Regions from separate parts of the Neorhizobium sp. P1_A6 genome, predicted to be linked through region 2. Evidence: predicted binding sites of a transcription regulator. Region 2 holds the regulator's gene; the other holds the start of a gene.
What was found. The regulator LexA, encoded in region 2, represses DNA repair genes until DNA is damaged. The targets are predictions, from matches to a motif close to TGTTCNNNNTGTGTTCNG.
Positions count from the first base shown of each region.

Region 1: the regulator LexA is predicted to act here: its motif matches at 2,176-2,193, upstream of AC1D3C_RS26730 (helicase-related protein).

Region 1 is NZ_JBFTZM010000020.1:39,115-43,663, forward strand. Features, by position in the region: gene AC1D3C_RS26730 (helicase-related protein) at 1-2,097, opposite strand, end outside; gene AC1D3C_RS26735 (DUF3309 family protein) at 2,822-2,977, shown strand; gene AC1D3C_RS26740 (YMGG-like glycine zipper-containing protein) at 3,019-3,276, shown strand; gene phbB (acetoacetyl-CoA reductase) at 3,529-4,257, opposite strand; gene AC1D3C_RS26750 (acetyl-CoA C-acetyltransferase) at 4,398-4,549, opposite strand, start outside.
Region 2 is NZ_JBFTZM010000003.1:291,042-295,590, reverse strand. Features, by position in the region: gene AC1D3C_RS08290 (ComEC/Rec2 family competence protein) at 1-1,269, shown strand, start outside; gene lexA (transcriptional repressor LexA) at 1,250-1,969, opposite strand; gene AC1D3C_RS08280 (VOC family protein) at 2,170-3,039, shown strand; gene kdsA (3-deoxy-8-phosphooctulonate synthase) at 3,043-3,891, shown strand; gene eno (phosphopyruvate hydratase) at 4,002-4,549, shown strand, end outside.

The DNA.
Region 1 (4,549 bases), on a different contig from region 2:
GAGACCGTCGTTCCCCAGCGCCCAGAGCAGCGTGATGAGCTCGGCCGGTGCCGGCTTCAGAAGCAGGGGCATGAACACGTGATAGGCGCCGAAACGGATGCCGTAGCGACGCATCGAAGCGCGCGCATCCTGATCGAGCGACTTCACGTCGTCGGCCACGTCGCGCCTGAACAGCACGCCGAGGTTTTCGACGAGCTGGAAGGCGAGCCCCTTGGCGAGGCCCTGAAGGTCTTCGGCACGCGACAGATCGTCGAGCGGCTTCAAAACCGTCGCGATGTGATGATTGACGAAGCGCTCGAGACGGGCGAGCACATGTTCGCGGGCATGACCGGTCAGCTGCTCGTCGGCAAGCAGGATGACGCGCGGACGCATGACATGGTCGCTCGCCGCAAGACGGGCGATAGGCTCGCCGAGCCAGCGCACGAAACCATCGGATCCGACCGCCAGGTCGTTATTGCCCGACGCATAAAGCCTTGCCGCCCGCGCCTCGAATTCGAGCGCCAGCGCTTTCTGGGCGGCACCTTGCACCGCCTTGGCGTCGGGGCCCTCGGTTCCCGAAACGGGCGTGAACCGGAAACCGGCCAATTGCCCGACGTGATGTCCCTCTACAAAGACATCGCCATTCACACTGATTTCAGCTTCCAGCATCGCATTCTCTCTCAGGCGCTTCATGAGCACAGATGTCCTGCGATCAACAAAGCGTTTCGTCAACCTTTCATGTAGCGCGTCCGATAACCTATCCTCTATTTCCCGTGTCTTTTCTTGCCAGTGTGTCGGATCGGCAAGCCAACCAGGGCGATTAGAGACGTAGGTCCAGGTCCGGATCTGCGCTATGCGGGCCGACAATGTGTCGATTTCACCATCGGTGCGGTCGGCGCGGCGGACCTGTTCCGCCATGAATTCTTCGTTCACCGTCCCGAAGCGCACAAGATCGGAAAAAAGAGTCGAAATAAGGTCGGCGTGCTGCGCCGGCGCAATTCGTCGGTAGTCTGGCAGGGCACAGGCCTCCCAGAGTTTTTCGACCCGCTGCGGGGTGGTCGCTATGTCCTTGATTTCGGGATAACGCGAAAGATAATCAAAGGCTTGGCTGTCGGTCGCAGGAAGCGCCCGCGTCAAGCCCAGAAGGGTCGGCGCAGCATCCAGGCTTTCCCGCAGGGCCTTGAGCGACGAAAAATCGAGGTTTTTCGACCGCCACTGCAGCACTTTGACCGGATCGAAGTGGTGGCTTTCGATTCGCTCGACCAACTCGTCTTCGAAAGGCGCGACCTGGCCGGTCACGCCGAATGTCCCATCCCGCACATGCCGCCCGGCGCGTCCGGCGATCTGCGCGAGCTCTGCCGGATTGAGGCTGCGGAACTGGTAACCGTCGAATTTGCGATCCTGGGCGAACGCCACGTGATCGACATCGAGGTTGAGACCCATGCCGATCGCATCCGTCGCGACGAGATATTCGACGTCGCCGGACTGGTAGAGGCCGACCTGCGCATTGCGGGTGCGGGGGCTGAGTGCCCCGAGCACCACCGCCGCGCCGCCGCGCTGACGGCGAATGAGCTCGGCGATCGCATAAACCTCGTCGGCCGAAAACGCCACGATCGCAGAACGCTGCGGCAGGCGGGTGATCTTTTTCTGGCCCGCATAAAAGAGCTGCGAGAGGCGCGGCCGCTCGACGATGGTTATTCCAGGCAGAAGCCTCTCGAGGATCGGCCGCATGGTCGCAGCCCCTAGGAGCAGCGTTTCATCGCGCCCGCGCAGGTGCAGGATTCGGTCGGTGAAGATATGGCCGCGCTCGAGATCGCCGGCGAGCTGCACTTCGTCGATCGCCACGAAAGAGGCTTTCGTCTCGCGCGGCATGGCCTCGACGGTGCAGACGGAGAAGCGTGCATTCGGCGGAGTGATCTTTTCCTCGCCGGTGACCAGCGCCACCTGGGAGACGCCAACCTTCTCGACAAGACGCGTGTAGACCTCGCGCGCCAGCAGCCGGAGCGGCAAGCCGATCACGCCGGTACCATGCGCCACCATTCGCTCAATGGCATAATGGGTCTTGCCGGTATTGGTGGGTCCGAGGACGGCGGTGACGCCGCGCCCGCTGAGGATCATGGGCTGGAAATTCAAAGCCTGGTTCCGCGCATCACATAAGGCTCGGAGTTTGGCGTCTTCACCCAAAACTCAAAGCCACGCAACACATGGCGATCTCGGCGGGCAAACGCAAGCCTCAAGAATGGCTTTTACGGCCGAAGAACGGTCGCTGAAGGCGGCAAATCGAGGCTCGGCGATTCGAATTTTAAATGCAAAGGAACAGACGCGAACGAATCGGAGACGAATCGCAGACTCAAGAAGATTCAGCTTTTGTTCACCGCTATATGTTGATGCGACTCTCTCCTTCCCCACGACATCCTGAATCTGCATCAGGATTGGGTGCATGCAACCGAAGGATTCATCCCGAAGCTGCGCTTTCACGAAGAATCGCAAGAGTCAATCCATTGATATGGTTAACATTTTATCAATCGATTCAGGCTGTTCCACGCTCCTTCGAGCACGGAATTAAGAGTCAGGCCAAAGGTGGAACGAATCACCGACGAATCACAGACATCCATGTCTTCGCCATTTGTTCTCACAAGATATGGTAGGTGTCACCGCGAGAGACCCGCAAGAAAATCGTCGTGGTAGAAACCTCAAAAGCGAATCGTTCAGGTGCCATTAACATTGGCTAACGCACTTTAACCACATGTGAGAGCACACGTTTGCAAGCCATGGAACAAAAATCGCGGCGCTACGTTTCCTCGCCAAATCCATCTCGGATTGTCTAGCGGAGTAGAAGATCATGCTCGGAACCGTATTGCTCGTTATCCTCATTCTGCTGCTCATTGGCGCCTTGCCGAATTGGGGATATAGCCGGGGCTGGGGCTATGGTCCGTCGGGCGGATTGGGCCTTGTAGTCCTTATCATCATTATCCTGCTGCTGATGGGCAGGATTTAAGAGCGGCGTAGCCGTGTGTACCAAGGGAAGGGAAAACTAACATGATGAAGAAGATTCTGATTGCGGGCTGCATGATCGGCACGCTCGCCTCCTGCACCGCGACTGAACGCGGCACGGCGATCGGTGCCGGCACCGGCGCCGTCATCGGTGGCGCAGTGTCGAACAGCTGGGGTGGCGCAGCAGTCGGCGCAGTCGCCGGCGGCCTTGTCGGCGCTGCAATCGGTCACTCCTCGGAGCGCCGCGGATACTGCATCTATCGCGACCGTTACGGCCGCCGCTACGAGGCCCGTTGCCGCTAGTCGCGGACAACAATCCAGTCCCTCAGGACCGGCGCCCGAGCAATCGGCGCCGGTTTTGTTTTGCCTCCAGGAGACTGTCGGCGTTAACCTTTGGCCAAAGGCGGAACGAATCGCTGACGAATCGGCGACATCGCCTGTTTCCCGCTTTGTTCACCGCAACATCTCGTGGAAAAACAACTCGTTAACCATATGGATAAGCTGTTTCGGCGCAGCAATAGGCACCGAAACCCGCTCAAAAGTTAATGCCGCAGGTCAGCTGGCGAAGAACTGGCCGCCATTCGCCGTCAGCGTCGAGCCGGTGATGAAACCGGCATCGTCGGAGGCAAGGAAGACGACGCAGCGGGCAATCTCTTCCGGTTCGCCGAGGCGCCCGACCGGGATCAGCGGAATGATCCGCTCGTTCAGCACCTTTTCCGGCACCGCCCGCACCATTTCGGTGGCGATATAGCCAGGGCAGATGGCATTGACGGTGATGTTCTTTGCAGCACCTTCCTGCGCCAGTGCCTTGGTAAAGCCGAGATCGCCGGCCTTGGCCGCCGAATAGTTCACCTGGCCCATCTGGCCCTTCTGGCCGTTGATGGACGAAATGTTGACGACCCGGCCGAACCCACGGTCGCGCATCCCGTTCCAGATGGGATGGGTCATGTTGAAGAGACCGGTCAGGTTCGTCCCGATCACCTCGTTCCACTGTTCAGGCGTCATCTTGTGGAACATGCCGTCACGCGTAATGCCGGCATTGTTGACGAGCACCTCGATCGGACCGAGTTCGGTCTCCACTTTTGCGATGCCATCGACGCAGGCCTGATAGCTGGAGACATCCCATTTGAACACCGGAATGCCGGTCTCGTCGTGGAAGGCTTTCGCCTTTTCCTCATTGCCAGCAAAATTTGCAGCGACACGATAACCTGCCGCCTTCAACGCGACGGAGATGGCTGCCCCGATCCCACGCGTTCCTCCCGAAACCAATGCAACCCTGCTCATGCGGCCGTCCCCTTTTGCGTTGTGATCCGATCCTTCTGTGTGACCGGATACTTACCTATTTTGACATGCTTTCATCGGGGAGATAGTCCCGCCACGAAGTTTTGCAACGCCGGCGGGATTATCCACAATCTTCTAAAATATCACATGGCCTCAAGGCACATGGCGACACCCATGCCGCCGCCGATGCACAGAGTAGCAAGACCCTTCTTGGCGCCGCGGCGCTTCATCTCGAAGAGGAGCGTGTTGAGGATGCGGGCACCCGACGCACCGATCGGATGGCCGATCGCGATTG
Region 2 (4,549 bases):
ATCAGCCTGCACAATGTGGCGCTGTCCGCGCTCGTCATCATCGCCATGTCGCCCTCGGAAATGCTCGGGCCGAGCTTCCAGATGTCGTTTGCCGCCACCGTTGCCCTGGTCGCCGGTTACGCGCTCTGGAAACAGAGGGCCGAGGGCCGCGATCCTCAGCCTCTGCCGTTCCGTCACCGCATGGTGATGCCGATCCTGGCATCGTGGAATTTCGCAGCCGGCGTCTTCGTCACCTCGCTGATCGGCGGCGTTTCGACCGCGATGTTTTCGGTCGAGCATTTCCATCGCATCGCCACCTATGGCCTCGCCGCAAACCTCGCAGCCATGCCGATCATCTCCTTCGTGGTGATGCCGGCCGGTCTGGTCGGCATGCTGCTGATGCCCTTCGGCCTCGATGCTCCCTTCATGAAGCTCATGGGCCTCGGCTTGGAAGCGGTGATCGTTATTGCCAGGCACGTGGCTGCCTGGGGTGGCGATGTCGGGATAGGCCGCCAGCATCCATGGTTCCTGACGGTCTCAACGGCAGGCTTCCTGCTGCTGACCCTGCTCAGGACGAAGCTAAGGCTGATCGGTCCGCCGCTGATGGTGACCGCTCTGCTGCTTTCCTGGCATGAGCGATCGACGCCTCTGGCGGATATATTGGTCTCGGAAGACGGGACAATGGTGGCGCTCGTAAACGGGGAACGGGTTTCCACCAACCGCGCCCGCCCGCCTGATTTCATCTACGACCAGTGGAAGAGGGCGCTTCTGCTCGGCGACCCGACCAAACCGGACATGTCGCCAGCCAGAGACAAGCCGCCCGACCGCAAACCAGCAGGCGCAAAAAACGATAAGCGCCGTGAGTTGACCTCGATGGAACTCGAAACCGTGAGGTTGCGAATAAGCCAGGTGACTTCCGACCGCTTCACCTGCGAGCCTAAGGCCTGGTGCGCCGCAAGCACGGGCAATGCCATCATCGTGGCCGTCGAAGACGGCCGTTATGCCGGCGCTGCCTGCGACGCCGCCGATCTTGTCATCGCCCCGCGGGCACGCTTCGACCGATGCCGGTCCGGCGGACTGATGATCAATGGCACGACGCTCAGAAAGACCGGCGCGCTGGAGATTTCGCTGAACGGCACGGGCGACATGCGACGCTGGGAGGTCCGTGCCGCAATGGCGGCCGAGGACCGGCCCTGGACTAGGCACCGCCACTACGATTGGCGAAGCCAGAGTTTCGACAACGCGTTGCCGGAACCGCTCCGGCAGCTAATCAGTGATAACGGCGGATGAGGCCGACGAGCTTGCCCTGGATCTTCACCCGGTCAGGCCCGAAAATGCGGGTCTCGTAGGCGGGGTTGGCGGCTTCGAGCGCGATCGAGGCGCCGCGGCGGCGAAAACGCTTCAGCGTCGCTTCCTCATCGTCCACCAGCGCCACGATGATGTCGCCTGGATTGGCCGTCGTGCCGTTGCGAATGATCACGGTGTCGCCATCGAGGATGCCGGCCTCGATCATCGAATCGCCCTTGACCTCCAACGCATAATGCTCGCCGGAGCCGAGCATCTCGGCCGGCACGGAGATGTCATGCGTGTTGTTCTGGATCGCCGAGATCGGCACGCCGGCGGCGATGCGGCCCATCACGGGAACGGTCGTCGCGTTCGACGAGCCGTCATTGGCCGCGAGCTTCTGAGATGCTGCGGCCGGCTGCGGTTTGCCGAGGCTGCCCTCGATGACGCTGGGCGAAAAACCGCGCCGCGGCTGAATGCTCGGCGAATAGGCTTCCGGGAGCTTGATGACTTCCAGCGCGCGGGCCCGGTTCGGCAGGCGGCGGATGAAGCCGCGCTCCTCGAGCGCCGTGATCAGACGATGGATTCCGGACTTGGACGCAAGGTCGAGCGCGTCCTTCATTTCGTCGAATGACGGCGGGATACCGGATTCCTTCATGCGTTCGTGAATGAACAGAAGCAATTCCTGTTGTTTGCGCGTGAGCATCTTTTGGCACCCTCAGAGTCGGAAACAAATCCAGAACGGACACTATATGTTCCATATGTGTTCCGCAAGTCCCTAAATTTCTGTGAAGTATGATGATTTTTTCTTCATAGATGCGTGCCAGATATCTGGTGTCACACCACTTGCGCGGCGCCAGCCCGCTGCCAAAGTAGCTTTGCGATTCCAATTCAGGGGGCCCTCGCGTGAACGCAAGACCGATCGATCATCTCGTGCTGCCGGTGGCGGGACTTACCGCTGCGCGTTCCCGGCTCACGGCGCTCGGTTTTACAGTTGCGCCGGATGCTTTTCATCCTTTCGGCACCGCCAATGCTTGCGTGTTCTTCTCGGATGGGACCTACCTGGAGCCGCTGGCTCTTGCCAACCGACGCCATGCGGGTGTTGCGGCAAAGCGCGGCAACGTTTTCACGGCTCGCGATCTCGCCTTCCGCAAGACGTCCAACCGGCAGGGCTTTTCCGCTCTCGTTGTCGCGACCCGCGATGCGATGGCCGATCATGCGCGTTTCAAGATGCGCGGCGTTTCGGCAGGCGACGTGCTGGAATTTTCCCGCGGCATGATCCTGGCCGACGGTTCCGAGACGCAGGCGAGCTTCCGGCTGGCATTCGCCGGCGATGACCGCGCGCCCGAGTTCTTCCTGTTTTCCTGCCAGCGCATCAACCCGCTGCCTGCCGACCGCGAGCTGGAGCGGCATGCCAATACCGTCACCGGCCTGAGCGAAATCATCCTGTCGGCCCCGACACCTGCCGATTTCGCTCCGCTGGTCGAACAGGTGCTGCTGACCAAGGCCGCGCCGGAGGCTGCACCGCTCCAGCTTGCCGCGGCCAATGCCCGCATCCGGATCCTGCAGGATCGGGAGCTCGAGGCGGAATTTGCGGTTCAGCCGACCCCGGGCGCCGAAGGACTGCGCGGCCGGGCGGTCATCTTCAAAACCGCCGATCTTGCCGTGACAGAGATCACCCTTGCTGCTAATGACGTCGCATTCGTCCGCCGGGAGGGCCGTGTTCTCGTCTCGGCGGCGCCCGGCCAGGGTGTTTTGTTCGGCTTCGAGGAATAGATCATGGAAGTTACCGCAAACTCCAGCGTCTCCGTCGGCGAAGGAGGCGGCAAGGTGGTTTTCGCGCAGAACGCAAAACTGTCGCTGATCGCCGGTCCCTGCCAGATGGAAAGCCGCGACCACGCCTTCATGATGGCAGGCGCGTTGAAGGAACTCTGCAGCAAGCTCGGCATCGGCCTCGTCTACAAGTCCTCCTACGACAAGGCCAACCGCACGTCGATTTCCGGCAAGCGCGGCATCGGGCTCGAAGCAGCCATGGAAATCTTTGCCGACCTCAAGAAGGAGTTCGGTTTCCCGGTTCTGACCGACATTCACACGGAAGAACAATGCGCTGTCGTCGSAAAGACGGTGGACATCCTGCAGATCCCGGCTTTCCTGTCACGCCAGACGGACTTGCTTGTCGCCGCTGCCAAGACCGGCCGCGTCGTCAACGTCAAGAAGGGTCAGTTCCTGGCACCCTGGGACATGAAGAACGTGCTCGGCAAAATCACCGCGAGCGGCAATCCCAACGTATTGCTGTGCGAACGCGGCGCCTCCTTCGGCTACAATACACTCGTTTCCGACATGCGTTCATTGCCGATCATGGCGTCCATGGGGGCTCCGGTGATCTTCGACGCGACGCATTCTGTGCAGCAGCCTGGCGGGCAGGGAGGCTCTACCGGAGGAGACCGCAGCATGGTGCCGGTCCTTGCACGGGCAGCGGTTGCCGTCGGCATTGCGGGCCTGTTCATCGAAACTCACGAGGATCCGGACAATGCTCCCTCGGACGGCCCGAACATGGTGCATCTGAAGGACATGCCGCAGCTCCTCGAAAAGCTGCTTGCCCTCGACGCCGTCGCCAAGGCGGCGTGAGCGCGCCCACAAAAAGCACGCAAACTGCTTCGATTGTAATTTTCGTGTCATTGATTATGAGACATTTTCAGTGACCTCGTGACGTCAAGTCCAAACCCAGGGAGAGACCCTTGACCGCCATCACCGATATCATCGCCCGCGAAATTCTCGACAGCCGCGGCAATCCGACCGTTGAGGTGGATGTCTATCTGGAAGACGGTTCGATGGGCCGTGCGGCCGTTCCGTCGGGCGCCTCCACCGGCGCACATGAAGCCGTCGAACTGCGCGACGGCGGCAAGCGCTACCACGGCAAGGGCGTCGAAAAGGCGGTCGAAGCCGTCAATACCGAGATCTTCGATGCGATCGGCGGTTTCGATGCCGAGAGCCAGATCCATATCGACAAGACGATGATCGCGCTCGACGGCACGCCGAACAAGTCCCGCCTCGGCGCCAATGCCATCCTCGGCGTCTCGCTCGCCGTCGCAAAGGCTGCCGCCGAAACCTCCGGCCTGCCGCTCTACCGTTATGTCGGCGGTCCGAACGCGCATGTCCTGCCGGTTCCGATGATGAACATCATCAACGGCGGCGCTCATGCCGACAACCCGATCGACTTCCAGGAATTCATGATCATGCCGGTCGGCGCCGACACGCTGAAGGACGCCGTGCGCATGGGCTCGGA